4 regions of the Methylobacterium sp. D53M genome follow, and region 3 is predicted to be linked to each of the others. Evidence: predicted binding sites of a transcription regulator. Region 3 holds the regulator's gene; each other region holds the start of a gene.
What was found. The regulator PhoB, encoded in region 3, activates phosphate uptake and scavenging genes when phosphate is short. The targets are predictions, from matches to a motif close to TGTCATNNANCTGTCAT.
Positions count from the first base shown of each region.

Region 1: a site for PhoB is predicted at 3,774-3,790, ahead of ACLBYG_RS17280 (Orn/Lys/Arg family decarboxylase). Genes of this name have one in related genera too.
Region 2: a site for PhoB is predicted at 4,108-4,124, ahead of ACLBYG_RS21340 (YdcH family protein). Genes of this name have one in related genera too.
Region 4: a site for PhoB is predicted at 3,489-3,505, ahead of ACLBYG_RS12080 (UDP-2,3-diacylglucosamine diphosphatase). Genes of this name have one in related genera too.

Region 1 is NZ_JBKFAL010000011.1:164,987-172,468, forward strand. It holds gene ACLBYG_RS17265 (cytochrome b) at 1-68, shown strand, start outside; gene ACLBYG_RS17270 (YceI family protein) at 65-637, shown strand; gene ACLBYG_RS17275 (GNAT family N-acetyltransferase) at 802-1,380, opposite strand; gene ACLBYG_RS17280 (Orn/Lys/Arg family decarboxylase) at 1,380-3,725, opposite strand; gene ACLBYG_RS17285 (hydroxyacid dehydrogenase) at 4,024-5,004, opposite strand; gene ACLBYG_RS17290 (TonB-dependent receptor) at 5,584-7,482, shown strand, end outside.
Region 2 is NZ_JBKFAL010000017.1:35,530-43,011, forward strand. It holds gene ACLBYG_RS21315 (acyl-CoA dehydrogenase family protein) at 1-736, shown strand, start outside; gene ACLBYG_RS21320 (tetratricopeptide repeat protein) at 853-1,725, opposite strand; gene ACLBYG_RS21325 (5-(carboxyamino)imidazole ribonucleotide synthase) at 2,058-3,170, opposite strand; gene purE (5-(carboxyamino)imidazole ribonucleotide mutase) at 3,167-3,667, opposite strand; gene ACLBYG_RS21335 (YdcH family protein) at 3,746-4,006, opposite strand; gene ACLBYG_RS21340 (YdcH family protein) at 4,138-4,320, shown strand; gene ACLBYG_RS21345 (propionyl-CoA synthetase) at 4,509-6,437, shown strand; gene ACLBYG_RS21350 (hypothetical protein) at 6,496-6,969, opposite strand; gene ACLBYG_RS21355 (NADH:flavin oxidoreductase/NADH oxidase) at 7,157-7,482, shown strand, end outside.
Region 3 is NZ_JBKFAL010000010.1:116,013-123,494, reverse strand. It holds gene pstC (phosphate ABC transporter permease subunit PstC) at 1-814, shown strand, start outside; gene pstA (phosphate ABC transporter permease PstA) at 827-1,717, shown strand; gene pstB (phosphate ABC transporter ATP-binding protein PstB) at 1,740-2,555, shown strand; gene phoU (phosphate signaling complex protein PhoU) at 2,665-3,384, shown strand; gene phoB (phosphate regulon transcriptional regulator PhoB) at 3,507-4,202, shown strand; gene ACLBYG_RS16280 (protein-disulfide reductase DsbD family protein) at 4,382-6,538, opposite strand; gene ACLBYG_RS16275 (aminopeptidase P family protein) at 6,675-7,482, opposite strand, start outside.
Region 4 is NZ_JBKFAL010000006.1:64,012-71,493, reverse strand. It holds gene ACLBYG_RS12095 (NADP-dependent methylenetetrahydromethanopterin/methylenetetrahydrofolate dehydrogenase) at 1-568, opposite strand, end outside; gene ACLBYG_RS12090 (D-2-hydroxyacid dehydrogenase) at 780-1,724, opposite strand; gene ACLBYG_RS12085 (aminotransferase class V-fold PLP-dependent enzyme) at 1,828-3,036, opposite strand; gene ACLBYG_RS12080 (UDP-2,3-diacylglucosamine diphosphatase) at 3,574-4,371, shown strand; gene ACLBYG_RS12075 (glycosyltransferase family 4 protein) at 4,382-5,428, shown strand; gene ACLBYG_RS12070 (ribonuclease HII) at 5,467-6,153, shown strand; partial or broken gene ACLBYG_RS12065 (methyl-accepting chemotaxis protein) at 6,167-7,482, opposite strand, start outside.

The sequences.
Region 1 (7,482 bases), on a different contig from region 3:
ACGTGCTGCGCCGCATGCTGCCGGGGCGTCGGTGGTTACCCACCCCGACCGTGGAGCCGACCCGATGAACGCGCGTCACCTCTGCCTGCTGGCGGCTCTCCAGGCCGTCACCCTGCCGGCCGCCGCCGCCGATTGGGCGGTGGATCCGGCCAGGAGCGCGATCCGGTTCTCCGGCGTGCAGGTCGGCGTCCCGTTCACCGGGCGGTTCGAGCGGTTCAAGGCCGACATCGATTTCGACCCCGCCAAGCCCGAGACGGGGCACGCGCTCGTGTTGGTCGACCTCGCCAGCGCGCGGACCGGGGACGTCCAGCGCGACGAGGCCCTTCCGCAGAAGGACTGGTTCGACATCAAGGCGGGAAGCGAGGCGCGCTTCGAGGCGACCCGCTTCGTCGACAAGGGGCAGGGCGACTACGCGGCGGTCGGGACGCTGACGATCCGCGGCACGAGCCGGCCCGTGACGCTGCCGTTCCACCTGACCCTCGAGGGCGGCGCGGCGCACGCCGCGGGGCGCGTCGGCCTGGTCCGCACCGAGTTCGGCGTCGGGCAGGGGGCCTGGGCCTCGGGCCAGTGGGTGGCGCTCGAGGTCGGCGTCGAGGTCGACCTCGTCGCCACGCCGAACCCGGAGGCCGGCCACTGAGGTTGGCTCGGGTCGGATCCTTCGGACGTCACGCGCTCCGTCATCGCGAGCGCAGCGAAGCGACCCAGGGCAGCGCGCCCTCCGTGAGCGTGGCGCGACTGGATCGCTTCGCTGCGCTCGCGATGACGGCGGCCGGGCGTCGGAGGCCGCCCGGTCCCGGCCCGCTACCCCGGCCGGTCCTCCGACCCGGTCCCCAGCGCCCGCTGGACCATGACGCTGTCCGACCAGTGGCCGTACTTGAAGCCCACCGCCCGCAGGTAGCCGACCCGCTCGAACCCGCAGGCCTCGTGGAGCCGCAGGGAGGCCGCGTTCTCGGCGTCGATGTAGCCGATCATCTGGCGGTAGCCGCCCGCCGCGCAGGCCTCGATCAGGGCCGGCAGCAGCCGCCGGCCGATCCCCGCGTGCAGGTGGTCGGGATGCACGTAGATCGAGTGCTTGAGGGTGTAGCGGTAGGCCGGCCGCTTCCGGAACGGCACCGCGTAGGCGTAGCCCGCCACCGCGCCGTCCCGGTCGGCCACGAGGTGCGGCAGGCGCTTCTTGCGCATGGTCTTGCGCCGCCGCTTCAGGTCGTCGGGGAGCAGCCGGTCCTCCTCGGCGACGCTGACATCGGTCACGCCCTTGCCGATATGGTGCTCGTAGATCGCCACCATCGCCTCGACATCGGCGTCCGAGGAGGCGCGGATGACGATGTCGGGGCAGGACCGGGCCGGGAGCAGGCCGGGCGTCTCGGCCTCGATCTCCATCAGGCGCCCTCCCGCGCCACGTAGGTGTGGAAGCGGATCCGCCCGCCCGGGTCGACCTCGCGGTAGACGCCCTGGATCTCGGCCTCGAAGCCCGGGAACAGGTTGGCCGAGGCCTCGAACATCTTGAAATAGTCGAGCATGGGCTTGGCCCGGTCGTCCAAGCGCTCGCCGGGCAGCACCGTGCCGATGCCCGGGGGATAGACCAGCATCAGCGTGGTGGCGATCCGCCCCTCGGCCTCGGCGATCGGCACGTAGTCGACCTTGTTGCGGGTCAGTAGCTGGGCGGCGCGCTTGGGCGGCATCACCATCTCGGGCAGGTGCTCGGGGGCGAATTGCCGCCGCTGCAGCGTCGAGGTGCCGGCCTCCCGGTGGAAGGCGTGGAACTCGCCGCAGAGGTCGCGCAGGCGCACGCCCCGGTAGCGGTTCGGCCGGCGGTTGACGAATTCCGGCATGGCCTCCTCCAGCGGGACGTTGTCGTCGTGGAGCCGCTTGAAGGCGACGAGGCCCGAGATCAGCGTGCCGGCCTTGGAGGATTCCACCCCCGGGGTCAGCAGGAAGAGCAGCGAGTTCAGGTCGTTCTTCTCGGCGACGATCCGGTTCTCACGCAGGTATTGCGCCACGATCGGCGCCGGCACGCCGTGCTGGGCGTAGGCCCCCGTGTGCCGGTCGAAGCCGGGGGTCAGCACGGTGAGCTTGTTCGGGTCGGTGATGGCGTAGCCCGGCGCCACGTGGGTGAAGCCGTGCCAGCGCGCGCCCGGCTTCAGCTCCCAGTGGCGCGGCGTCGCGGCGAGCTCGTCCGTCGGCACGCTCTCCCACGGCACCTCCGCGCCGTCGACGTTCACCGTCACGTCCGGCACGAAGGGGTCGAAGAACCAGCGCCGCGCGGGATCGCGCTCGTTCTCCTCGAACTCGCGCCGGATCGCCCGGACCTTCTTGCGCCACTCGATCCCGAGCCGGATCGTGTCGTCCCACAGGATCATGCCCGAGCGGCCCTTCATCATCTGGGCGCCGACGTCGAGGGAGGCGAAGAGCGGGTAGAAGGGCGAGGTCGAGGCGTGGACGAGGAAGCTCTCGTTGAGCCGCTTGTGCTCGACCCGCCGGGTCTGGCCGCGGATGTGGCCGTCGCGGGTGTGGATCTGCGAGGCCTGGGAGAAGCTCGCGAGCTGCTTGTGGGTCGATTGCGTGGCGACGATGCCGGGCGAGGTCTCGTCGAGGCCGGTCAGCCCCATGGCGAAGCGCCTTGCGTAGAGCGGGTGGAACTTCATGAAGCCCGCCCAGGCCTCGTCGAACAGGATGTAGTCGCAGAGGTGGCCGATCTTCTCCAGGATCTCCTGGGCGTCGTAGATCGTGCCGTCGTAGGTGCACTGCTCGATCACCGCGACGCGGAACGGCCGCTCCCGGCGCCACGCCTCCGGGTCGGTCACCAGCGGGTTGCGGCGGATCTTCTCCCGGATCCGGGTCTCGTCCAGGGCCTCGTGGAAGATCGGCCCGATCAGGCCGTAGGCGTTGCGGTCGGTCTCCAGGAAGATCGGGATGCCGCCGCCCAGGAACAGGGCGCCGTGATGGGCCGCCTTGTGGTTGTTGCGGTCGAACAGGACGAGGTCGTCCTCGGCCACCAGGGAGGACAGGACGATCTTGTTGGAGGCCGAGGTGCCGTTGAGGACGAAGTAGGTCTTCTCCGCCCCGAAGATCTTGGCGGCCTCCTTCTGGGCCTTGAGCGCCGGGCCCTCGTGGGTCAGCAGGTCGCCGAGATCGAGGACCGAGTTGTCGAGGTCGTCGCGGAAGATCGCCTCGCCGAGGTGCTCCACGAAGATCCGGCCGATCGGCGACCGGTTGTAGAAGATGCCGCCGTTGTGGCCCGGGCAGGTCCAGAGCTGGTTGCCCTTCTCGGCGTAGTCGACGAGCGCGCCGAAGAACGGGGTCTTGAGGGTCTCGGCGTACTGCGTGACCCGGCTGACGAGGCCGCGGGCGATGAATTCCGGCGTCTCCTCGGCGAGGAAGATGTAGCCGTCGATGAAGTCGAGGAGCTCGACCGGGATGTCCTCCAGCCGCTTGCGGCGGACCATGATGACGATCGGCATCTCCAGGCCGCGCCGGCGCATCATGTCGATGAGGGCGGCGGCCTTGCCGTCGAGGCCGCGCTTGCCCCAGTCGACCACGAGGCAGCCGACCGCGGCGTCGGTCTGGACCGCGATGGCCGCATCCTCGACGCGCCGGGCGCGCACCACCTCGAATCCGCGCTGCTCCACGGCCGCCACGATCTGGTTGACGCGCGCGCCCTCGAGATCGTCCGGGTCGAAGGCCGGGGCGCACATCAGGACCGTGAAGCGACGGTGGAAGTCCATGGAGCCCTCTCTGGCCTCGGATGCAGCGGGTGGCTTTCCGGCCCGTCTGCGACGATTGCATGACACGGCGCGCGGCGGGCGGTCGCGGTCCGGACGAAACACCGTGAACCGGGCCGGCCACGACCGCCGCGCCGTCAGGATCGGCCGCGGGTCCCGCTCCCGTGCGGGAGAGGGACAGGGTGAGGGGTGAGACCTCACCGGATGAGGCTCCCCCTCGAATCGCGTCGATCGGGTGCTTGATCCCGAAGCCTCTCGTCCCTCACCCCAACCCTCTCCCGCACGGGGAGAGGGGGGACCATCACACCCCGCGGCGCCGCTCCCAAACGGCCGGGTTGACCAGCCCGCCCGGCCGCCGGCCGGCGAGGACGTCGACCACGCGGGTCGCGGCGGTCTCGGCGGTGCGGATCAGGGCCGCCCCGGTGGAGCCGCCGACATGGGGTGTCAGGATCGCCCGGGGCTGGCGGGCCAGCGGGTGGTCGACCGGCAGCGGCTCCTGGGCGAAGACGTCGAGCCCGGCGCCCGCGATCGTGCCCGCCTCCAGCGCCTCCACCAGGGCCGCCTCGTCGATCAGGCCGCCGCGGCTGGTGTTGATCAGGAAGGCGTCCCGCTTCATCCGCGCGAGCTGGTCCCGGCCGATCAGGCCGCGGGTGCCCGCGGTCAGCGGCACGTGCAGGGAGACGATGTCGGATTCCGCCAGCAGCGCGTCGACCGAGGCGGCCCGCAGGGCGCCGGCATTGGCGAAGTCCGCGTCCGGGCGGCTCGGGCCGTAGGCCAGCACCCGCAGGCCCAGGGCGGCGCCGAGCCGGGCGGTCGCCTGCCCGATCGCCCCGAAGCCGACGAGGCCCAGCGTCAGGCCGGCGAGCTCGATCAGCCGGGCGGTGAACTTGAAGCTGTCGTCGCCGGCCCGGACCGAGCGGTCGGCCCCCGGCAGGGCCTTGGCCAGGGCGAAGATCAGCGCCAGCGTCTGCTCGGCCACCGAGACGGCGTTGGCGCCGGGCGTGTTCACCACCACGATCCCGGCCCCGGTCGCCTCGGCCGTGGCGACGTGGTCGGTGCCGGTGCCGTGCACCCCGATCACCCGCAGGGCCGGCGCCGCCGCGATGGCGCGGGCCGGGAAGCCGGTGTTGCGGGTGATGACGGCGACGCAGTCGGCGACCTCGCGCGCCAGCGTCTCGGGATCGGTCCCGCTCGCCGGGCGCGGCTCCAGGCCGGCCGCGCGCAACCGGTCGAGGCCCGCCGCGTGGATCGGCTGGACGATGAGGCACGGACCGGTGATCACGGGAGAAGACCTCTGCACAAGAGGAAGGGTGACAGGCACGTTTCGCGCCGGGCCCGTCTAGGCGGGGTGGGCAACCCTGGCAACCGGGCGCCCCGATCGCGGCGCCGCGGCCGCCGGTCGGCGCTCCCGCGGGCCCGTCGGGATCCGGTGGTCGCGCGGTCGAACGCCCCGGCGACCCGACCGGCCGCGCACGATCCACGGGAAATCGCGGCTGGGTCCGGCCTCGGCGGCCTCGTCCGGACCGATGATCCCGGCCGTGCGCCTCGGCCGAGCTGCGGCCCGGCCCTCCGTGAAATCGCCGCCCCGATCGCGCGAAGATGGTCGCGTCATTGATAAACACGACGTCCTGAAATGCATCTATGTATATACGACAATAAATATCGATGATGTTCGATCAGCGCTGCGATCGCACTGTAGAGTTGTAATTACTCCAAATGTATTTTTGACACATGTAGGGATATTTGCTGCCTTGCTCCGTGATTCGGAGCTTTCGTCACGACAATGCGGTCCCACGACTTCTCAGTACCTGTTTCCGCGCGGAACCGGCGCCGGTGGCGCGCGGCCCGGCCGGTTCTCCCGCTGGCCGTCCTGCTGGGCTTCGTCGGGTCCGGGCTGCACGCCGCCCGCGCGGAGGAGGCCGGGGCCGGCCGGGAGGTCCAGCTCGACGAGCTCTCGGTCGAGGGCGCGGCCGCGCCGCGCGGCCCGGTCCCGGCCTATGCCGGTGGTCAGGTGGCGCGGGGCGGGCGCCTCGGCCTTCTGGGCGATACCGAGACCCAGAAGGCGCCCCTCAGCATCGCCAGCTACACCGACACGCTCATTCGGGACCGGCAGGCGCGGACGGTGTCCGAGACCCTGGTCCTCGACCCGTCGGTGCGCGCCACGCAGACCACGGGGGCGCCGTTCGACTCCTTCTCCATCCGGGGCTTCCCGTCCAACGAGAACACCAGCGGCGAGGTCGCCTTCGACGGGCTCTACGGCATCGCCCCGAGCTTCCGCATCTTCACCGACTACGTGGAGCGCATCGAGGTCCTGAAGGGCCCGTCCGCCGCCCTCACGGGGGTGTCGCCGAACGGCGCGGTCGGCGGCGTGGTCAACATCGTCCCCAAGCGCGCCGGCGCGGACCTCACTCGCGTCACGCTGGATTACGGCTCGTCCGCCTGGGGCGGCAGCCAGGTCGACGTCGCCCGCCGCTGGGGGTCGGGCCGGGAATGGGGCGCCCGCGTTGTCGGCAGCCTGCACGGCGGCGCCACGCCCTTCGACCGCCAGACCGAGACGACCGGCGTCGGGGCCCTGGCCCTCGACTACCAGGGTGACCGGTTCCGCGCGTGGCTCTACCTGCTGGCGCAGACCGACCGCTTCAACGCGCCGCTGCGCCCGTTCCTCCTGCGGGCCGGCGTGCCCGTGCCGCGGGCGCCCGACGGCCGCTTGAACCTGACCCAGCCCTGGGAATACTCAAACGTCGACGATCGCGGCGGCCTGCTGCGCACCGAGTACGACCTGACCGATCAAGTCACGCTGTTCGCGGATGTCGGCGGCGGGCAGACCGGCGTGGAGCGCTACTTCCAGTCGGCGCCGACGATCCTCAACGGCCGCGGCGACACGACCAGCACGCCGCAATTCTACGCGCTGGGCGTCGACCGGCTCACCTACGACGGTGGCGTCCGGGCCCGGTTCGAGACCGGCTTCATCCGGCACGCCCTGACAGTGCAGGGCTCCGTGTACGACGAGGCGACGGCACGGCGGTTCTCGCCCGGCCGGGGCGCCTACCTGTCGAACCTCTACGCGCCGGCCCTCGTCCCGTACATCGCGCCGATCTACGGCGTCGGCCGGCCCCGCCTGTCCGACAGCACCCTGTCGGGGATCGCGGTGGCCGACACGCTGTCGGCCCTCGACGAGCGCGTCCTGCTGACGCTGGGCGTGCGCCGCCAGCGCGTGGAGGCGCACAACTACGTGTCGAATGTCGGCACGCTGGCCTCGTCCTACGACAAGAGCGCCACGACCCCGATGGTCGGCCTCGTGGTGCGACCCTGGGACTCGGTCTCGCTCTACGGCAACTATATTGAGGGCCTGAGCCGCGGCGACGTGGCCCCGGCGGTGGCGACCAATTCCGGCACGATCCTGGAGCCCTACGTGGCCCGACAGGTCGAGGCGGGCGTGAAGCTCGATCTCGGCCGGTTCGGCGCCACGCTCGGCGCCTTCCGGATCACGAAGCCCGCGGGCGAGCTCGGCCCGCAGGGGCGCTTCGCGGCGACCGCCGAGCAGCGCGTCGGCGGGCTCGAGCTGAGCCTGTTCGGCGAGATCACCCCGCAGGTGCGGGTGGTCGGCGGCGTGACCCTGCTCGACGGACGCCTCGTCAGGACGGCGCTCGCCGCCAATCGCGGGAACCGGCCGATCGGCGTGCCGGAGGTCCAGGCGAGCCTGGGGGCCGAGTGGGATCTGCCCGGGTTGCCCGGCCTGACGCTCAACGGCGCGGTCATC
Region 2 (7,482 bases), on a different contig from region 3:
GACCGCCCGTCGCAGCGGCGACGGCTACGTGCTGAGCGGGGCGAAAAGCGTCGTGCCCAACGCCGACGCGGCCGGCCTGATGGTGGTCTCGGCCCGCGTCTCGGGCGAGCGGCGCGACCCGAGCGGGATCGGCCTGTTCCTCGTCCCGACCGACGCCCCCGGCGTCGCCATCGAGGCCTACCCGACCCAGGACGGCGGCCGGGCCGCCGAGGTGTCCTTCTCCGACGCGACGCTCCCGGCCGACGCGGCGCTCGGCGACCCGGAGGGCGGCCTGCCGCTCCTGGAGCGGGTGGTGGAGCACGGGATCGCGGCGCTCGCCGCCGAGGCGGTGGGCTCCATGGACGCGCTCCACAGGCTCACGGTGGAGTACCTCAAGACCCGCAAGCAGTTCGGCGTCAGCGTCGGCTCGTTCCAGGCGCTGCAGCACCGCGCCGTCGACATGCTGATCCAGCTTGAGCAGGCCCGCTCCATGGCGCTCTACGCCGCCATGATGGTGGACACGCCGGACGCGGGGGCGCGGGCGGCGGCCCTGTCGGCCGTGAAGGTGCAGATCAACAAGGCCTGCCGCTACGTCGGCCAGGAGGCGGTGCAGCTCCACGGCGGCATCGGCATGACGCTCGAGTATATCGGCGCCCACCATTTCAAGCGGCTCGCCATGATCGAGTACCAGCTCGGCGACACCGCCCACCACCTGCGCCGGATCACGCAGGACGAGAACGGCCTGCTGGCGGCGTAGTTCGCCTCAGGCGCCGGCACCGTCCCTGCGGGCGGAGCGGAGCGATCCGGCGGCGCCACGCTCGAACGTGTCGCGCTGCCCTTCGTCGCTCCGCTCCGCGCGCGATGACGGAGCGATCAGTTGAACAGCGTGCCGACCCCGCCCTGGACGCGGCCGAGGCCGGCCCGCGCGACGGTGTTGTTGGGGTCGATCGTCGAGGCGCGCTGGTAGTTCTCCATCGCCTCCTTGCGCTGGCCCTGCTTCTCGTAGGCGAGGCCCCGATAGGCCCAGGACGTGGCGTCCTTGGCGTTCACGTTGAGCGCGGCGTTGTAGTCCTCGATCGCCTTCGCGTACTGGTTGGTCGCGATCAGGCTCTGGCCGCGGGCCGCGTAGGGCGCGGCCACGAACGGGTCGCGGTCGATGGCGGCGTCGAAATCGGCGATCGCCTGGGTGTCCTGGCCCTGCTTCTGCTTCACGAGGCCGCGGGCATGGTACGCCTGCGCGGATTCGGGGCTCAGGCGGATCGCGACGTTGAGGTCGTTCAGCGCCTGGTCGAGGTTGCCCTGCGCGCGCTCGACATTGGCCCGGCCGATATAGGCCGGCCCGTAATTCGGATCGATACCGATCGCCTTGGAAAAGTCCTGCAGCGCCGGGCCGTCGCGGCCGATCTGGCGGTTCGCCAGGGCGCGATTGTTGTAGGCGGAGGCGGAGTTCGGATCGAGCTGGATCGCCTTGGTGAAGTCGCCGATGGCGTCGTTGAACTGGCCGGCGCGGGCGTAGGCCGCGCCGCGGGTGTTGTAGGCCGCCGCGTCGTTCGGGTTGCGCTGCACGACCTCGGTCAGGGAGGCGATGTTGACGTTCGTGGCGCCGGTCGTGTCCTTCTCCAAGACCGCGTATTGCCGCGGGCCGGCCGCGCTGCCGACGGTCTCGCAGCCCGCGAGGCCGGCAGCCGAGACCAAGGCCGCGCCGATCAGTGCCGTCTTCCGTCCCAGCCGGTTGCGTACGTTCATTGCCCCACTCTCCCCGAGGCGTCGCCCGCTCCGCGCGCGTCCGCCCCGCCCCTCACAGTCCAAGAGCCCGCGCCGAGCGCCGGGCACGCCCGAGTTCGGGGCACCGTCGCGCATCACGGTGAAGGCCGGCTTAAGAAGCGCCGCGTCGTGATCCGGCCCCCGCCGGTCCCGGCGGGACCAAGCGGTGCGGGCGGGTTCGAGCGACAGCATACGGAACCGACCACAGTGTCGTGGAAGCGGCGGGATGTGGCGAAGGTATGGCTCGACCGTTCCGCGGGGCCGCGGACGGCCCTCCGGCGATCACGCGGCGACGCGGGTGTGCCCTCGAAGCCTCAGGATCCGGTCGGACCCGGCCCGAGGCGCGTGACGTGGCCCATCTTGCGGCCGGGGCGCGCCTCGCCCTTGCCGTACAGGTGCAGGTGGGCGCCGGGCTCGGCCAGCAGGGCGTGCCAGTCGTCCGCCTGGGCGCCGATCAGGTTGCGCATCTCGACGGGCAGACCGCCGACCCGGCCCGCATCGCCCAGCGGCCAGCCGCAGACGGCGCGGACGTGCTGGGCGAACTGCGAGGTCAGCGCGCCCTCGCTGGTCCAGTGGCCGGAATTGTGCACCCGGGGCGCGATCTCGTTGACCACCAGCCGCTCCGCCCCGTCCTCGCGGACGAGGAACATCTCGACGGCGAGCACGCCGACATAGTCGAGGGCGTCGGCGATCCGCCGGGCGATCTCGACGGCGGCGCGGCCCGTCTCGGCGGACACGCCGGGCGCCGGCACCCGGGTCAGCGCGAGGATGTGGTCGCGGTGCTCGTTCTCGCAGAGGTCGTAGGCCGCGAAGCTGCCGTCGCGCCCGCGCGCGCCCACCACCGAGACCTCGCGCTCGAACGGCACGAAGCCCTCCAGGATCAGCGGCGCGCCGCCGAACTCGGCGAACAGGGCGTTGCGGTCGCCCTCGGCCCGCTCGCGGAGCATGCGCTGCCCCTTGCCGTCGTAGCCGAAGCGGCGGGTCTTGAGCACGGCCGGCAGGCCGATCACCTCGATCGCCCGGTCGAGGTCGTCGGGCGTGTCCACCGCCCGGAACGGCGCCGTCGGGATGCCCAGGCCGTTGATGAACTCCTTCTCGGAGAGCCGGTCCTGCGTGGTCGAGAGCGCGCGCGCGTTCGGGTGCAGGGCGGCGTGCCGGGCGAGGACGTCGGCGGTGGCGTGCGGGATGTTCTCGAACTCGTAGGTCACGACGTCGACGCCGCGGGCGAAATCCGCCAGCGCCGCGGCGTCGTCGTAGGCCGCGCAGATGGTCCGGGCGGCCACGTCGAAGGCGGGGCTGTCCGCGTCGGGCGCGTAGACATGCGCCTTGAGGCCGTAATCGGCCGCCGCGAGCGCGATCATGCGCCCGAGCTGGCCCCCACCGACGATGCCGAGGATCGAGCCGGGGCCGAGGATCTTGTCCGTCACGCGTTCTCTTCCGTCACCGGCCGTTCGGCCACCGAGGCGCTCTGGGCCGCGCGCCACGCCTCCAGGCGCTCCGCCAGGTCCGGATCGGTCAGCGCCAGGACGGCGGCGGCGAGCAGGGCCGCGTTCACTGCCCCGGCCCGGCCGATCGCCAGGGTCCCCACCGGGATGCCGGCCGGCATCTGGACGATGGAGAGCAGGCTGTCCTGGCCGGAGAGGGCCTTCGACTCCACCGGCACGCCGAAGACCGGCAGGCGGGTCATCGCGGCCGCCATGCCGGGCAGGTGCGCGGCGCCGCCCGCACCGGCGATCACCACCTTGAGGCCGGCCGCGACCGCGCCCTTGGCGAAGGCGACGAGCCGGTCCGGCGTGCGGTGGGCCGACACGATGCGCGCGTCGTATGGTACGCCGAGCGCGTCGAGCGTCTCGGCGGCATGACGCATGGTCGCCCAGTCGGACTGGCTGCCCATGATGATCGCGACCGGAGGAGGCGACGCCATCGTTGATCCCGGCAAAAGAGGGCGCTTACAGGCGGCGCGGGCCTGCGGCAAGGCGGGGCCGGAGGGCGTCCACCGGCATCAGGCGATGATGTCCGGCGTGAGCGCGTCCTCAATGTGATAGATGCGGTCGCGCAGCGTGAGCTTGCGCTTCTTCAGGCGCTGGATCTGGAGCTGGTCCCCGGCGACGCTGCGCTCCAGCGCCTCGATGGCGCTGTCGAGATCCCGGTGCTCCTCGCGCAGCCGCGCCAGTTCGCCCAGGAGGTCCGACTGCGTACCCTCACCCGCCTCGTCCGCCATCGTCACCTGAGAACCCGAAGACCGTTCGTCGCCCGAGAGCATGCGTCACGCTCCGGCGCCGGACAAGGCGGCGCGGTAAGCAATCATCAGACTTAGCAGCAGAAAACGCTTCGACAGGTCCGGCATCCTGTGCCAATCTCGTTGTGTCGAAACGATGACAGGAGATTCGACTCATGTCGCTGCAGACGCATCTGAACCAACTCGCCCGGAAGCACGAAGCCCTCGAGCGCGAGATTCAGGAAGCGATCCACAGACCTTCGGCGAACGACCTCCACATCGCCGAGCTGAAGCGACGGAAACTCCTCCTCAAGGACGAGATCAACAAGCTTCAGGCGGGCAACGACACGTTGCACTGACGCCTGAGACGTCCAATCTGATAGCGAATTCAAGCTGACGACCGCCGCATCGGGAGCCCCGGTGCGGCGGTTTTCTTTTGGGGGCACCGAGCCGCGGCCGTCACGCCCGTCGCCACTCCCGCGCGCGCGAGAATGGGCTACTCTGCGGGCCGCCGCCGGAGAGCGGTCCGCGAGGAAACGCCCAACCGATGACGAGAGCCAGCCTGCCGGGCCGCTACCCGGAGATCTACGAATCGGCCTGCCGCGACCCCGAGGCGTTCTGGCTCGGTGCGGCGCGGGCCCTCGACTGGGCGCGGGCGCCGGAGCGGGCCTTCGCGCCGGATTCCGGCCTTTACGGACGCTGGTTCCCGGACGGCACCCTGAACGCCTGCCACAACGCGGTGGACCGCCACGCGGACGGGGCCCGGGCGGATCAGGTTGCGATCCGCTACGACTCGCCCGTGACCGGGACCAAGCGCAGCATCACCTACCGGGCGCTGCGCGACGAGGTGGCGGTGCTGGCCGCCGTGCTGGCCGACCTCGGTGTCGGCAAGGGCGACCGGGTGATCCTGTACATGCCGATGGTGCCCGAGGCGCTGTTCGGCATGCTCGCCTGCGCCCGGCTCGGCGCGGTCCACTCGGTGGTGTTCGGCGGCTTCGCCGCCAACGAGCTGGCGGTGCGGATCGAAGACGCGGCGCCGAAGGTGGTGCTCGCCGCCTCCTGCGGGATCGAGCCGAACCGCGTGGTCGCCTACAAGCCGCTCCTGGACGCGGCGATCGCGGCCTCGCGGCACAAGCCGGAGGCCTGCCTGATCCTCCAGCGCCCGCAAGGGCCCGCGACCCTCGTCGCGGACCGGGATCGCGACTGGGGTGAGACCGTCGCGGCCGCCCGGACGGCGGGGCGGAGCGCGGCGTGCGTGCCGGTCGCCGCCACCGACCCGCTCTACGTCCTCTACACTTCCGGCACGACCGGGAAGCCGAAGGGCGTGGTCCGCGATACCGGCGGCTACCTCGTCGCCCTGGCCTGGTCGATGCCGAACCTCTACGGTGTCCAGCCCGGCGAGACCTACTTCTGCGCCTCCGACATCGGCTGGGTCGTCGGCCACTCCTACATCGTCTACGCGCCGCTCCTGCACGGCTGCACCACGGTCCTCTACGAGGGGAAACCCGTCGGGACGCCCGATGCCGGCGCCTTCTGGCGGGTGGTCGGCGAATACGGGGTGGTCTGCCTGTTCACCGCGCCGACAGCCCTGCGGGCGATCAAGAAGGAGGATTCGAAGGGCGCCCGGATCGCCGATCACGACCTCTCGGCCTTCCGCAGCCTGTTCCTGGCGGGCGAGCGCGCCGACCCCGACTCGGTCGCCTGGGCCGAGCGCGTGCTGGGCCGACCGGTGGTCGACCACTGGTGGCAGACCGAGACCGGCTGGCCGATCGCCGGCAACCCGATGGGCCTCGGCCTCCTGCCGGTGAAGCACGGCAGCACCTGCGTGCCGATGCCGGGCTACCGGGTCGAAGTCCTGGACGAGGGCGGGAAGCCGGTTCCGGCGGGGACCATGGGCACGATCGCGATCCGCCTGCCCCTGCCGCCCGGCTGCCTGCCGACCCTCTGGGGCTCGGACGACCGGATGCGGTCGAGCTATCTCGCCACCTTCCCGGGCTACTACGACACGTCGGATGCCGGGGTGATCGACGCCGACGGCTACATCACGGTCCTGGGACGGACCGACGACATCATCAACGTCGCGGGCCACCGTCTGTCCACCGGCGGCATGGAGGCGGTGCTGGCGAGCCACCCGGACGTGGCGGAATGCGCGGTCATCGGCATCCGCGACGCGCTGAAGGGAGAGGTGCCCTGCGGGTTCGTGGTGCTGAAGGCCGGCGTCGCCCGGCCGACCGAGACGATCGAGCGGGAACTCGTCGCCAAGGTGCGGGACGAGATCGGCCCGGTGGCCGCCTTCAAGCTGGCGCTGACCGTGCCGCGGCTGCCCAAGACCCGGTCGGGCAAGATCCTGCGGGCCACGATGAAGCGCATCGCCGATCACGAGCCGTGGACGATGCCGGCGACCATCGACGACGCGGCGGCCCTCGACGAGATCGGCGACAGCCTGAAGGATCGGGGGATCGGCGCGGCCCGGTAGGGTGCCGGACCGCGCTGGCGGCGCGTCGACGGGCGGTCGCGGCCCGCCTCAATCCGCCTCAATCCGCGTCGGCGCCGTCGTCGTCGGTGTCGATATCGACCGTCGGCGCCGGCCGCATCAGGGCGGGCGCGTAGGTGCCCGCGGTCGGACCGGTGGTGACCGAGGCCGGCACGCGCCGGGCGTTCGGCTCGGAGGGGATCAGCGTCGCGGTGGCGGCCACGAGGCCGGCGAGGGACCGGACATCGTCCGGCTGACGGGGGTCGCGGGAGATCAGCGCGGCCTCCCGCTGCAGGCGGAGATTGCAGGCCTCCGAAGGCAGGCCGCCGTTCGGCGTACAGGCGTCGTGGCGGGCGCAGGCGGCATCGAGGGCGTCGATCGGCGGGAGTGGCGCGTTGTTGCCCGGTCCGCAGTAATTCCCGTGGATCAGCATCTTGGGGCCGCCGAAGGCGGCAGGCTGGGCCTGGGCGGTGCCCGCGAGGGCGGCGCAGCCGGCGGCCAGGGCGAGCGGGACGGCGAGTCTGGTGAGCATCATCTGGACCTCGGGCGATCTCGCCCCCTCAGGCGGTTCGCGTCGATTGCCGCGATGCGGCGACAGGCCAGGAAACGGGCGGCCACATCCGCAAGTTCCCGCAACGCCCGCCCGCAGAGGTGCTCTGCCGCACCGCACTGGCCGCCGCGCCCGTCCTGGGCCAGAGTGAACCCTCCACCAGGAGTTGCCGATGACCGCTCGCCTGTTCGAACCGCTGACACTCGACGCGCTCACGCTCGAGAACCGCATCCTCGTCGCGCCGATGTGCCAGTACTCGGCGCGGGACGGCGAGGCGACCGACTGGCACATGATGCATCTCGGCCAGCTCGCCATGTCGGGGGCCGGCCTGCTGACCCTGGAGGCCACCGCGGTCTCCCCGGAGGCGCGGATCACCGCCTGGGATCTCGGCCTCTACAACGACGGCTGCGAGCGGGCGCTGGGCCGGGTGCTCGACGCCGTGCGCGAATACGCGCCGATCCCGGTCTGCATCCAGATCGCCCATGCCGGGCGCAAGGC
Region 3 (7,482 bases):
CGGCTGGCCCGCCTTCCGCGAGTTCGGCTTCGGCTTCCTGACCTCCAGCGCCTGGAACGTCGGGACCGAGCAGTACGGCGCCCTGGTCGCGGTGATCGGGACCGTCGCCTCCGCCTTCCTGGCCCTGCTGATCGGCGTGCCCGTCTCGCTGGGCATCGCGGTCTACCTCACCCAGCTCTGCCCGGGCTGGGCCCGCAAGCCGGTCGCCATGACGATCGAGCTGCTCGCGGCCGTGCCGAGCATCATCTACGGCATGTGGGGCCTGTTCGTGTTCGCGCCGCTCTTCGCGCGCTACATCCAGATCCCGGTCTCGAACCTCGTGGAGGGCATGCCGATCGTCGGCACGCTGTTCTACGCCCGGGTGCCGTCGGGCGTCGGCGTCTTCACCGCCGGGATCATCCTGGCGATCATGATCGTGCCGTTCATCGCCTCGATCGCCCGGGACATGCTCGACCAGATCCCGACCGTGCTGCGCGAGAGCGCCTACGGCATCGGCTGCACCACCTGGGAGGTCGTGCGCCACGTGCTGGTGCCCCAGGCGGCCGTCTCGATCATCGGCGCGATCATGCTCGGCCTCGGCCGGGCGCTCGGCGAGACGATGGCGGTGACCTTCGTGGTCGGCAACGCCAACCGGCTCTCGGCCTCGATCTTCGACCCGAGCTCGACCATCGCGTCGCGCATCGCCAACGAGTTCAACGAGGCGGACGGCCTCCAGCTGAACGCGCTGATGGCGCTGGGCTGCATCCTGTTCGTGATCACCTTCGTGGTGCTCATCATCGCCCGGCTGCTGACGCGCCGCGTCCAGTCCGCCTGAGGAGCGCGCGCGATGGTTTCCTCCAGCACGATCGCCCCGGCCGCCCAGCGCCGCCCCGGCCGCGTCCGCCAGGGACGCCGCGTCGCCGACCGGACCCTGCGCGTCGCCTGCACCGCCGCGACGGTGGTCGGCGCCCTGGTCCTCGGCTCGATCCTGGTGATGCTGATCGTCCAGGGCGTGCGCGGCTTCACGCCGACCCTGTTCACCAACCCGACCCCGGGCCCGGGCTCCGAGGGCGGCGGCATCGCCAACGCCATCCTGGGCAGCCTCGTTCTGACCGGGATCGGCATCCTCATCGCGACGCCGGTCGGCGTCATGGCCGGGACCTTCCTGGCCGAGTACGGGCGCGGCTCGAAGCTGGCCGCCCTGATCCGCTTCCTCAACGACGTCCTGCTCTCGGCGCCGTCGATCCTGATCGGCCTGTTCGTCTACACGCTGATGGTGCGGCCGATGGGCACCTACTCGGGCTGGGCCGGCGGCGTGGCGCTGGCGATCATCGCCGTGCCGGTGATCGTGCGCACCACCGAGGACATGCTGCGCCTCGTGCCCGGCACCCTGCGGGAGGCCGGCGCGGCGCTCGGCGCGCCGCCCTCGACGGTGATCATGAGCGTGACCTGGCGGGCGGCCTCGGCCGGCATCGTCACCGGCATCATCCTGGCCCTCGCCCGCATCGCCGGCGAGACCGCGCCGCTGCTGTTCACCGCGCTCAACAACAATTCCTGGTTCTCGGCCAACCTGATGGGCGGCGTCGCGAACCTGCCGGTGATGATCTACCAGTTCGCCCTCTCGCCCTACCCGAACTGGCAGGGCCTGGCCTGGGCGGGCGCGCTCCTGATCACCACCACCATCCTGGCGCTGTCGATCATCGCGCGCCTCGTGATCAAGCCGCAGGCCTCGCGCTGAGCCCCCTTTCGAGGACACGACGATGAACGCCGCCTCCGCGATCCCCACGGTCGAGCTGAACCGCAACCGCGCCGAAGAGGGCGGCCCCGTGCGGATCGCCGTCAAGGACCTGAACTTCTACTACGGCAGCTTCCACGGGCTTAAGGACGTCAACCTCAACTTCCACGACCGGCAGGTGACGGCGCTGATCGGCCCTTCCGGCTGCGGCAAGTCCACCCTGCTGCGCTGCTTCAACCGGATCTACAGCCTCTACCCGGAGCAGCGCGCGGAGGGCGAGATCCTGCTCGACGGCGAGAACATCCTCAGCCCCTCCGTCGACCTGAACGAGCTGCGCTCGCGCATCGGCATGGTGTTCCAGAAGCCGACGCCGTTCCCGATGTCGATCTACGACAACGTGGCCTTCGGCCTGCGCCTCTACGAGAAGCTGCCGAAATCCGAGCTCGACGGCCGGATCGAGGAATCCCTGCGCAAGGCCGCCCTCTGGGACGAGGTGAAGGACAAGCTCCGGCAGCCCGGGACCGGCCTGTCGGGCGGCCAGCAGCAGCGCCTGTGCATCGCCCGGACGGTGGCGCAGAAGCCGGAGGTGATCCTGTTCGACGAGCCGACCTCGGCCCTCGACCCGATCTCCACCGGCCGCATCGAGGAGCTGATCGAGCAGCTGCGCGACGAGTTCACCATCGTGATCGTCACGCACAACATGCAGCAGGCGGCGCGCATCTCGCAGTTCACCGCCTTCATGTATCTGGGGCAGCTCGTCGAGTTCGGTCCGACCAACCGGATGTTCATGAACCCGACGGAACGCCGCACGCAGGACTACATCACCGGCCGCTTCGGCTAGTCTGCCGGGCCGCTCCGGTCCCGGGACCGCCGCTCGCGTCTCCGGCGCGCCGGCGGGTCCCGCAAGCCTCCCGGAGGGCCGTCCCCGGGACCCCATCGAAGGATCCGCCATGCCCGGCCATATCGTCACCTCCTACGACACCGACCTGGAGAACCTGCGTCGCTCGATCTCGGAGATGGGCGGCGTCGCCGAGAAGATGACCGCGGAGGCGACCGACGCCCTCGTGCGCCGGGACGACACGCTCGCCCAGGCGGTGATCCTCGCCGACAAGCGCCTCGACGCGCTGCAGCGGGACATCGAGGAGCGCGCCGTGCTGCTGATCGCCCGGCGCCAGCCCCTGGCGATCGACCTGCGCGAGACCATCTCGGCGATCCGCGTCTCCGGCGATCTGGAGCGGATCGGCGACCTCGCCAAGAACGTCGCCAAGCGCGTGGTGGCGATCTCCGACCAGGCGCCGGCCCAGAAGATCGTGCTCGGCGTGCGCCACATGAGCGACCTCGCCGAGGGTCAGCTGAAGGACGTGCTCGACGCCTACGGGAGCCGCGACGTCCAGGCGGCCCACGACGTCTGGGAGCGCGACGGCGAGATCGACGCCCTGTACAATTCCCTGTTCCGCGAGCTCCTGACCTACATGATGGAGGATCCGCGCAACATCTCGTTCTGCACGCATCTCCTGTTCTGCGCGAAGAACGTAGAGCGCATCGGTGACCACACCACCAACATCGCCGAGACGATCCACTACCTCGCCACGGGCGAGACGCTGGCGGGTGACCGGCCGAAGAACGACGCGTCGAACTACGCGACCGTGGACGGCGTGCAGGCGCCGTGAGGCGCCGACCCCGGCGCCTTCCTGTGGGCGCGGCCGGGGTCACTCTCCGTGCGGGTTGAGGCGGGGCGGCGCCTCCTGCACCATCCGGGGACCGCCCGCAGAACGAGTCTTCGAACGTGAGCATGCAAGTCCTGATCGTCGAGGACGAGGAGGCCCTGAGCACGCTGCTCCGCTACAACCTGGAGGCCGAGGGCTTCCTGGTGGATTCGGCGGCGCGCGGCGACGACGCCGAGCTGCTCCTGGCGGAGCGGATCCCGGACCTCGTCCTGCTCGACTGGATGCTGCCCGGCCTCTCGGGGATCGAGCTGTGCCGCCGGATCCGGGCGCGCCGGGAGACCGAGCGCCTGCCGGTGATCATGCTCACCGCCCGGGGCGAGGAGGGCGACCGCGTCCGCGGTCTCGGCACGGGCGCCGACGACTACATCGTCAAGCCGTTCTCGGTCCCGGAGCTGCTCGCCCGGATCCGCGCGCTCCTGCGCCGGGCCAAGCCAGCCCACGTCTCGGACCGGCTGGCGGCCGGCGACCTGGAACTCGACCGCACCGGCCACCGCGTCCGCCGCGGCGGCGAGGAGCTGCATCTGGGCCCCACGGAGTTCCGGCTCCTGGAATTCCTGATGCTGGCGCCGGGCCGGGTCTTCTCCCGCGAGCAGCTCCTCGACGGGGTGTGGGGCCACGACGTCTACATCGACGAGCGCACCGTCGACGTCCATGTCGGGCGGCTGCGCAAGGCGCTGAACGGCCCGCGCCAGACCGACCCGATCCGCACGGTCCGCGGCTCCGGCTACGCCTTCGACGAGACCTTCTCGCTGGAGGCCTGAGGCGGCCTCACGGGCCGTCCGGATAGGACTTCGCTCCGGCGCACCGTCATCGCGAGCGCAGCGAAGCGACCCAGGGCGGCGGGACGCCGGTGCGCGCGGCGCTGCTGGGTTGCTTCGCTCCGCTCGCAAAGACGCTGGGACGGGCCCGCGAAGATTCGCGCGTCCCGGCCTCCAGGGACTCAGCGCGCCAGCGCCGCGCTCCGGCCCGAGGCGGCCGGCACCGCCTCCAGCGCCGCCAGGACCGTCCCCTCGGTGAGGATCTGCGGCAGCACCTGGGGCTCCCCCGTCCCGGTATAGAGCAGGTAGAGCGGGACGCCGCTGCGCCCGTGCTTCTCCAGGAGGCGGGTGATCTCGGGGTTCTGGTTGGTCCAGTCGCCCTTCATGTAGGTCACGCCGCGCTCGGCCATCGCGGCCCGCACGGCCTTCGTGTTGAGCGAGGTCGCCTCGTTGACCGCGCAGGTGATGCACCACGCGGCGGTCATGTCCACGAAGACGGGGCGGTGCGCGTCGACCAGGGCGTCGAGGCGCGCCTGCGTGAACGGCTCGATCCCGTCGGCGGCGGCCTGCGCGGCCGGCGCGGCGCGGTCCCGGGGCAGGGTGACGGCGAGGGCCCCGACGGCGATCAGCGCCAGCGCCGCGGCGGCCTGCGCGACCCGGCCGGCCCGCGGCGGGGCGGCGCGGCCGTGCTCCCAGGCCCAGGCGGCGAAGCCCACGAGGACGAGGCCGATCAGCGCCGCCAGCAGCCCGCGCGGGTCGACCTGCTGCGCCAGCACCCAGATCAGCCACGCCACGGTGGCGTAGACCGGGAAGGCCAGCACCTGCTTGAGGGTCTCCATCCAGGCGCCCGGCCGCGGCAGCGCCCGCAGGGCCGGCGGCCAGAGGGTCAGGAGCAGGAAGGGCAGGGCGAGGCCGAGGCCGAGGCTCGCGAAGACGGCGAGCGCCACGCCGGCGCTCTGGGTCAGCGCGAAGCCCACCGCCGAGCCCATGAACGGCGCCGTGCAGGGCGTCGCCACCAGGGTCGCGAGCACACCGGTGAAGAACGAGCCGCTCAGGCCGCCGCGCCGGGTGAGGCCGTCGCCGAGGCCGGCGAGCCGGCCGCCGACATGGACCGCGCCCGAGAGGCTCAGGCCCATCGCGAACAGCAGGTAGGCGAGCCCCGCCACGATGGCGGGCGACTGGAGCTGGAACCCCCAGCCGATCGCGGCCCCGCCGCTCTTCAGGCCGATCAGCGCGGCGGCGAGCGCCAGGAAGCTCGCCAGGACGCCGGCCGTGTAGGCGAGGCCGTGGAGCCGCAGCCGGGCCGGCCCCTCGCCCGCGTGCCGCACGAGGCTCAGCACCTTGATCGACAGGACCGGGAAGACGCAGGGCATCAGGTTGAGGATCAGGCCGCCGAGGAAGGCGAAGGCCGCGGCGGTCGCCAGCGTCAGCGCGTCGAAGTCGGCGGCGGCCGGCGCGGTCGCGGGCGGCGCGGTCGCGGCCGGCGCCGCGGCGGCCGGGAGGACCGGCTCGTCGCCGTACGCGAAGGCGAGCCGGTGGGTCCCGGCGGCGTCGACCGCCTCGACCGTCAGGACGCCGGGCAGCGCGGCGGGCACCGGGTCGGTCGGGCTGCTCCGGGCGAGAGTCAGGTGCAGGCCGGTCCCGTCGACGCTCATCACCTGCGCGGCGGCGTTGTCGATCGCCGTCTCGGCGTAGGGGAAGTACGCGGCGTTCCGGACCGCCTCGGGCTTGAGGCCGGCCGCGGCGAAATCGAGGCGCAGGGTGTCGCCCTGGCTCGACAGGCTCAGGGGCCAGAGCGCCGGCACGGGGAGCGCAGCGCGGGCGCGCGCGAACAGCGCGGCGTTGGCCGGGTCCGGCTCGGCCTTGCCGACCGGCAGGGTCAGGGCGAGATCGGCCGAGCCGGGCACGCACTCGGTCTCGCAGACGAGGTACGTCAGCTTGGCCTGGATCCGCACCGGGTCGGCCGGGTCGAGGCTCGGCGGCGGCGTCACCGGGACGAGGAGCGTGACCTCACCCTCGTAGCCGTAGTTCATGAGGGTCGCGATCGGGATTCGCTCCGGCGCCGGCCACCGGATCGCGCCGGCGCTGAAGCCGGCCGGCAGGGTCCAGGTCACCTCCGGGGGCAGACCGGAATCGCCCGGGTTGCGCCAGTAGACGTGCCAGCCGGGCTTGACCTGCATCCGCACCGCCAGCGTGAAGGGCTGCGCGCCGGCGACCGCGGCGGGCTCGGCCACGAGGCTCGCGCGCACGAGGTCCGCGGGCGTGCGGAACCCCTGTGCCGCGGCGGCCGAGAGGCCCGCGGCGACGGCCAGGATCAGGAGGGCGAGGCGGCGGATCATGCTGTCCCTTCGCGCGCGGGGCGGTCGCGGTTTCACGCGCGGCGTGTCGGGCTCGGCGCGGGCGTTTCCATGGCGTCCGGTCTTACCATGGCGTCGGGTCTTACCACGGACCGCGTTCGGGATCCCTGCGGCCGGCTCACTCCTCGAGCGGCGCCGTCGCCCGCTCGAGCCAGTCGCGCGTCGCGGTGTCGAGCCCGGGCGCCAGGGTCTCACGGACCCTCGCATGATAGGCGTCGATCCAGGCCCGCTCCCCGGGTTCGAGCAGGTCCGGCCGGATCAGCCGGCGGTCGTAGGGAGCGAGCGTCAGCGTCTCGAAGCCGAGCATCGGGCGCTCCCCGCCCGCGATCGCGCGGGCCTCGACCAAGACGAGATTCTCGATCCGGATGCCGTAGGTGCCGCGGGCGTAGTAGCCCGGCTCGTTCGACAGGATCATGCCGGGCTCGAGCGCCACCGTGCCGGTCTTGGCGATCCGCTGCGGCCCCTCGTGCACCGACAGGAAGGCGCCGACGCCGTGACCGGTGCCGTGGTCGAAGTCGAGGCCCGCCTGCCAGAGCGGTGCCCGCGCGAAGGCGTCGATCTGGGCGCCGGTCGTGCCGACCGGGAATACCGCCCGGGCGATGGCGACGTGCCCCTTTAGCACCCGCGTGAACCGGTCGCGCATCTCCGGGCTCGGCGCGCCGACCGCGACCGTCCGGGTGATGTCGGTGGTGCCGTCCGGGTACTGCGCTCCCGAGTCGATCAGGAACAGCTCGCCCGACTGGACCGCCCGGTCCGTGGCGCGGCTCACCCGGTAGTGGACGATCGCGCCGTTCGGTCCGGAACCCGAGATCGTGGGGAACGAGACCTCGCGCAGGTCGCCGCCGGCGGCCCGGAAATCCTCCAGGGCCTCGACGGCGGCGATCTCGGTGAGGCCGCCGGCCGCGGCCGCACCGTCGAGCCAGGCG
Region 4 (7,482 bases), on a different contig from region 3:
TCGTGCCCTTCACCAGAGCGACGCGGGAGGCCTCGTCGGGGGTCGCGGCGGCCTTCACGTTGACCTTGAAGCGCGTGTTGATCTGGTCCGCGGCGGCCTGGGTCTTGTCGAGGGCGCGGCCCGCGATCGTCACCTCGGCGCCCTCGCCGGCGAGCAGAGCGGCCGAGCGCATGCCGACCGGACCGGTGCCCGCCAGCACGACGGCCTTCTTGCCCTGGAGCGAGCCGGCGGCCTTGGCCACCAGCGCGACGCCCGCGGCGGCAGTGGTGTTGGAGCCGTTGGAATCGAGCATCACCGAGACCCGGAACGGGCCGAAGAAGCGCTTCTTGACGGCGGTGAACAGCGCCTCGCCCGCCGCCATGCTGCCGCCGCCGACGAAGATCGCCGTCGACTTCTTCTCGGAGCCGCCGCGGGTGTAGATCGTGCCGTCGACCAGGGCGCCGACATTGTCGGGATTCACGCCGCCGTAGCCAGTGATGTGGTCGGCGCCGCCGTCGTAGCCAACGACCGTGTCGAACACGTTCGGCACGGCATCGGTGTCGAACAGGAACAGCAGCTTCTTCGTCATTTTCCTGGGACCTTTCCGTCGCGCCCGTGGGGCGCCGGCGCTGATGTTGGTTGGGTCGGTGCGTGGACGCATCCCCCTCTCCTCCCCCTTGCGGGGAGGAGCCGGAGGTGGGGGTTGGTGCAGAATTGAGCGGAGCAGTGCCTCCTGCACCACCCCCACCCCTGGCCCCTCCCCCCAAAGGGGAGGGGAACGCCCGTCGCAGATCTTGAGCTTAGGCTTCCACCACGTTCTGCGGCTTGCCCGCCACGAAGGCCTCGACGTTGTCGACGAGCTGATCGGCCAGGATCTGCATCGCCTCCTTGCTCGCCCAGGCGACGTGCGGCGTGACGATCAGGTTCGGCAGGTCGGCCTCGCACAGGATGTTGCCGTCCTTGGGCGGCTCCTGCGCCACCACGTCGAACCCGGCGCCCGCGATGGTGCCGTCCTTGAGCGCCTCGAGAAGGGCCGCCTCGTCCACGAGCCCGCCGCGGGCCGTGTTGATGAGGATGGCACTCTTCTTCATCTTCTTGAGCTCGGCGGCGCCGATCATCCCCTTGGTGTCGGGGGTCAGCGGCACGTGCAGCGTGATCACGTCGGACTGCGTCAGGATCGTCTCGAAATCGACCAGCCCGTCCTGCGGGAACACGTCGTAGGCGATGACCTTCATGCCCAGCGCCTCGGCGCGCTTGGCGATCGACTTGCCCAGCGCCCCGTAGCCGACGATGCCGAGCGTCGAGCCGGCGATGTCGTAGATCGGGTAGTCGAAGTAGCAGAACTGCTTGGACTTCGCCCAGTCGCCGCGCCGCACCGAGTTGGCGTAGGGCACGATCGCCCGGCGCAGGGCGAACATCAGCCCGACCACGTGCTCCGGCACGGTGTTGAACGCGTAGTTGCGGATGTTGACGACCGTGACCCCCTGGGCCTTGGCCTGGGCCTTGTCGACCACGTCGGTGCCGGTGGCGGCGACCGCGATCAGCCTCAGGTCGGGGAGCTGCTTCAGCGTCTCGGCCCGCATCGGGACCTTGTTGATCAGCGCGATCTCCGCGCCCTGGAGGCGGGAGACGATCTCCTCCGGCGTCCAGGTCGACTCGTGCTCGACGTATTCGTGGGGGAAATTGAACGGTCGGACCCTGGCATCGAGGGATTCACGATCCAGGAACACGATCTTCTTGGTCATAGGACCCCTCTCGTACGACGGGCGGTTTCCTCGATAGTCTTGTTCTTACTTGCGCGTCGGGGCGGGCCCGGCAACCCGGTCCCGCCCCGATCGCGGGCGCAAATCACGCCTTATGCAGCGGATTCTCGCGCAGGTAGCTGGAGGCGGCGGCGACGCCCGAGCCCGGCGTGACCTTGATGCCGCAATCGAGCATGGCCATCTCGGCGCCCGCGATGGCGCCCAGCAGCGACAGCTCGTTCAGGTCGCCCAGGTGGCCGATGCGGAACACCTTGCCGGCGACTTTCGACAGGCCGGCGCCGAGCGAGAGGTTGTAGCGCTCGTAGGCGTGGGTGATCACCTTGGCGGCGTCGGCGCCCTCCGGCACCACGATCGCCGTGACCGTGTCGGAGTTCCACTTCGGCTCCTTGGCGCAGGGCTTGAGGCCCCAGGCCGCGACCGCCTGGCGGGTCGCCTCGGCGAGGACGTGGTGGCGGTGGTAGACGTTCTCCAGCCCCTCCTCCTTCACGATCTCCAGGGCCTCGCGGAGGCCGTAGAGCAGCGGCAGGACGGGGGTGTAGGGGAAGTAGCCGGTGGCGTTGGCGGCCAGCTGGTCCTTCCAGGCGAAGTAGGCGTGGCCGAGCCGGTCGTTGCGGCCGGTGCCGCCCTCGGCGATCTTGAGCGCCTTCGGGCTGATGCAGATCAGGCCGAGGCCGGCCGGCAGCATGAAGCCCTTCTGCGAGCCCGCGATGGCGCAGTCGACGCCCCACTCGTCCATGTAGAACGGCAGCGAGCCGATCGACGAGATGCCGTCCACGAACAGCAGGGCCGGGTGGCCGGCGGCGTCGATCGCCTTGCGCACCGCGCCAATGTCGCTGGTGACGCCCGTGGCGGTCTCGTTGTGGACGACCATCACGGCCTTGATGGCGTGATCCTTGTCGGCGCGCAGCGCCTCCTCGATCTTCTGCGGATCGGCGCCGGCGCCCCACTCCTCGTCCTGGACGATCACGTCGAGGCCGAGGCGCTGGGCCATGTCGACCCAGAGGTGGCTGAACTGGCCGTAGCGGGCAGTGAGCACCTTGTCGCCGCGGCAGAGGGTGTTGGACAGGGCCGATTCCCAGATGCCGGTGCCCGAGGACGGGAACAGGATGACCGTCCCGTTGGTCGAGCCGAACACCATCTTGGAGTCCTGCAGGAGCGGCTTCACCAGCTCGGGGAAGCTCGGCGAGCGGTGATCCTCCGACGGCACGTGCATGGCGCGCAGGACGCGCTCCGGGATGTTGGTGGGGCCCGGGATGAAGAGGTGGTTGCGACCGGGGCGCCGGGTTGCGGCCATGATGTTTCCTCCGAAAAGTCCATTGCGCGCGGGCGTGAACCCGCGCCGGGTTGTCCAAGCGTCCTCAGGGAGTCGGTCCGGCGCCGTCGAGAGCGGCTCGCGCCGCACCCCCTCGAACGCCATCCTCTGCCGTGATCGGGGGGTCTCCGCGGAGCGGCAGGCGGCCTCACGCCGCTCGCGTCGCGGCGCGCCCCCGCGCGCCGGTCGCCTCCGAATTGCCGTCCCGTCCAACGGCTCCAGGGCCGTCCTCGCCGCCTTCCTGTCAAGGTCCGGCCGTGCTCGTGCCGAGCGGCCGGTTCTTGGTATTATGAGGCGGTGAAGCTCGAAAGGAAAACCGGAAAAACTTCCGGAACTTGCCAAAAAAATTTTTTGTGCGGCGCAACGAAGTCGCACTCCGGTTGAGAGGCTTCGCGGCACCGCACACCGAAGTCTTTCCGCCCCGTCGGAACCCGCGTCATCAAACTGAGATCGGATCGCGCTCTGGATCCCGGCACCGTACAGCCGCCGGGAGAGGATGCCGTGGCCGAGGTTGAGGAGATGCCGGTCCGCGTGCGGACGCTGTTCCTGTCCGACCTGCATCTCGGCACGCGCGGCTGCCAGGCCGGCCTGCTGCTGTCGTTCCTGAAGGACTACGACGCCGACACGATCTACCTCGTCGGCGACATCGTGGACGGCTGGCAGCTGCGCTCGGGCTGGTACTGGCCGCAGGAGCACAACGACGTGGTGCAGAAGCTCCTGCGCAAGGTCCGCAAGGGCGCGCGGATCGTCTACCTGCCCGGCAACCACGACGAGTTCCTGCGCGACTATGTGGGCACGAGCTTCGGCGGCATCGAGCTCGCCGAGACCGCGATCCACGAGGCGGCCGACGGCAAGCGCTACCTCGTCATCCACGGCGACCAGTTCGACATGGTCGTGCGCCACTCGCCGTGGCTCGCCCATCTGGGCGACGGCGCCTACACGCTGGCGCTCTCCCTCAACACGCTGATCAACAAGGTGCGGCGGCGGCTCGGCCTGTCCTACTGGTCGCTGTCGGCCTGGGCGAAGCTGCGCGTGAAGAACGCCGTGAGCTTCATCGGCCGCTTCGAGACGATCCTGGCCGAGGAGGCCCGCCGCCAGGGCGCCGACGGGGTGATCTGCGGCCACATCCACCACGCCGCGGACCGGCCGATCGGCGACCTGCGCTACCTCAACACCGGCGACTGGGTGGAATCCTGCACCGGGCTCGTGGAGCACTACGACGGCCGCATCGAGGTGCTGCACTACCCGAGCCTCCTGCGGGCGCGGGAGGCCGAGGTCGTGCCGCAGCCCCTGCCGGGCCGGCGCGCGGTGGCGTGAGGGCGGCGCCGTGAAGCTCCTGATCGCCAGCGACGCGTGGCACCCCCAGGTGAACGGCGTCGTGCGCTCCCTCGAGCAGATGGTCCGGCGCGCGCCGGAGCACGGCTTCGCCACGACGCTGCTGTCCGTGGCGGATTTCCGCTCGCTGCCGCTGCCGGGCTACCCGGAGATCCGCCTCGCCTATGCCGGGCGCGAGCGGGTGGCGGCGCGCTGGCGGGCCGAGCGGCCGAGCCACGTGCACATCGCCACGGAGGGACCGGTCGGCCTCGCGGCGCGCCGGCACTGCCTCGCGCACGACCTGCCCTTCACGACGAGCTACCACACGCGCTTCCCGGAATACCTCGCCGCCCGCGCCCCGGTGCCGGAGGCGTGGTCCTACGCGTACCTGCGCCGGTTCCACGGCGCCGCCCGCGGGACGATGGTCAGCACCGCCTCGCTCCAGGGCGAGCTCGCGGCGCGGGGTTTCGGCCGGCTGATGCGCTGGACCCGGGGCGTGGACACGGAGCGGTTCCGGCCGGCCGAGCCCGGGACGCCCCGGCCGGCGGAACTGGCCGGCCTGCCGGGGCCGCTGTTCCTCTACGTCGGGCGGCTGGCGGTGGAGAAGAACGTCGCGGCCTTCCTCGCCCTCGACCTGCCCGGCACCAAGGTGGTGGTCGGCGACGGCCCGGACCGCGCGCGGCTGCAGGCGCTCGCCCCGGCGGCGCACTTCCTCGGCACCCGCACCGGCGCGGACCTCTCGGCGGTCTACGCGGCCTGCGACGTCTTCGTCTTCCCGAGCCTCACCGACACGTTCGGCATCGTCCTCCTGGAGGCCCTGGCCAGCGGGCTCCCGGTGGCGGCCTTCCCGGTTCCGGGTCCCAACGACGTCGTCGGCGGCACGCGGGTCGGCGTGCTCGACCCGGATCTGCGGGTCGCCGCGCTGGCGGCCCTGCGCCTGTCCCGCGCCGAGTGCCGGGCCGAGGCCCTGCGCTGCGGCTGGGACGTGAGCGCGCGGCAGTTCTTCGGCAACATCGTCGAGGCGCATGGCGGCGCCCGGAGCACCCGCGACGCCGCCTGACGCGTGACGGCGTCCGCGCGGAATGGCAGGAGGGCGCGATGCCGCCCGCCAAGCCGCCAGCCAAGCCGCCCGCCAAGCCGCCAGCCGGATCGCCCGCCCGACCGACCGGGTCCGTCAGAGCCCGCCCCCCGGTCGCCGGACCGTTCGACCCCGCCCGGGCCGCCGCGTATCCGGCGGCGATCGGCTGCGACGAGGTCGGGCGCGGCGCGCTCTGCGGACCCGTGGTGGTGGCCGCGGTCTGGTTCGATCCGGCGGCGATCCCGGCCGACCTGCTCGCGGCCCTCGACGACAGCAAGCGCGTCCCCGAGCCCGTGCGCGACCGGCTGGCCCCCCTGATCCGCGCCCACGCGCGGGTCGCGGTGGCGGCGGGGTCGCGCGCCCTGATCGACCGGATCAACATCCGCGGCGCGACCCTCGACGCCATGGCGCGGGCGGTGGCGCGGCTCGGCCTCGCCGCGCCCGTGCTGGTCGACGGGCGCGACGCCCTGCCGGGCTTGCCCGGCCGCGCCGTCGTCGGCGGCGACCACTTGGTGCCCCAGATCGCCGCCGCGTCGATCGTCGCCAAGGTGCTCCGGGACCAGCTGATGCGGCGGCTCGCCCGGCGCCATCCCGGCTACGGCTGGGAGCGCAACGTCGGCTACGGGACGGCCGTCCACCGCGCCGGCCTGACGCAGCTCGGGCGCAGCCCCCACCACCGGCTCAGCTTCACCCGTTGTTTCGACTGAGCCGGGCGACGGGTCACGCGGCCCGGACGCCCGTGAGGAAGCGCTCGACCTCCGCGGCGAGCTCCTCCGACTGACGCGTGAGCGCGGTGGCGGCCGTCAGCACGTGGTCGGCCGCGCGGCCGGTCCGGTCGGCCGCCTGCGCCACGCCGGCGATGTTGCCGGTGACCTCCTGCGTGCCGGCATTGGCCTGGGCGACGTTGCGGACGATCTCCTGCGTCGCCGCCCCCTGCTGCTCCACCGCGGCCGCGATGGCGGCGGCCACGGCGTCGATCTCCCCGATCCGGCCGGTGATCGTCCCGATCGCCCGCACCGCCTGACCGGTCACGGTCCGGATCTCGCCGATCTGCCGGCCGACCTCGTCGGTGGCCCGACCGGTCTGGGCGGCCAGTTCCTTGACCTCGGTTGCGACGACCGCGAAGCCGCGCCCGGCCTCGCCGGCCCGCGCCGCCTCGATCGTGGCGTTGAGCGCCAGCAGGTTCGTCTGCGCGGCGATGCGGGCGATCAGCTCGACGACGGCGTCGACCCGGGCGACGGACGCGTTCAGCGCCGCCACCAGGGCGGCCGTCTGGTCGGCCTCGCCGACCGCGCTCCGGGCCAGCTCGGACGAGCCCTGGACCTGCCGCCCGATCTCCTGGACGGAGGTGCCGAGTTCCTCCACCGCGGCGGCCACCGTCCTGACGCCGGCGGACGCCTCCTCGGCGGCCGCGGCCACGGTATCGGACTGGCTGGCCGTCTCCTGGGCTGTGGTGGTCATCTCCCAGGCCGTGGTCTGCAGTTCGGCCGCGGCGGCGGAGACCTGCCCGACGATGCCGGCCACCGCCGCCTCGAAGGTCTGCGCCATCGTGTGCGTCATGGTCCGGCGCTGCGCCTCCGCGGCGCGCGCCGCCTCGTCCGCCTCTGCCTCCAGGGCGCGGGTGCGGACGAGGTTGTCCCGGAAGACCTCCACGGCCGCCGCCATCGCGCCGATCTCGTCCCGCCGCCCGCGGGCCGGGATCTCCACGGCGACGTCGCCGGAGGCGAGCGCCCGCATCGCCTGGATCATGGCCCGGAGCGGCCCGAGCACGCGGCGGACGACGACGACGGCGCCGGCACCGGCGAGCAGCACCGATGCGGCCAGGAACAGGCCGGTGTGCAGCAGCGTCGCCCCCGCCTCAGCGAAGAGTGCCTGCGCGCGGGCCACCATCGCGTTCAGCGCCGCCTCGGCGAGGTCGGCGATGGTGTTGACCTCCCGCGTGTTGCGGTCGCGCAGGTCCTGGATCGCGACGCCCGGCGGCTGGCCCCGGCTCAGGGCCGCCCGCAAGGCCTGCCGCCGCGCCGCGACCTCGCCCT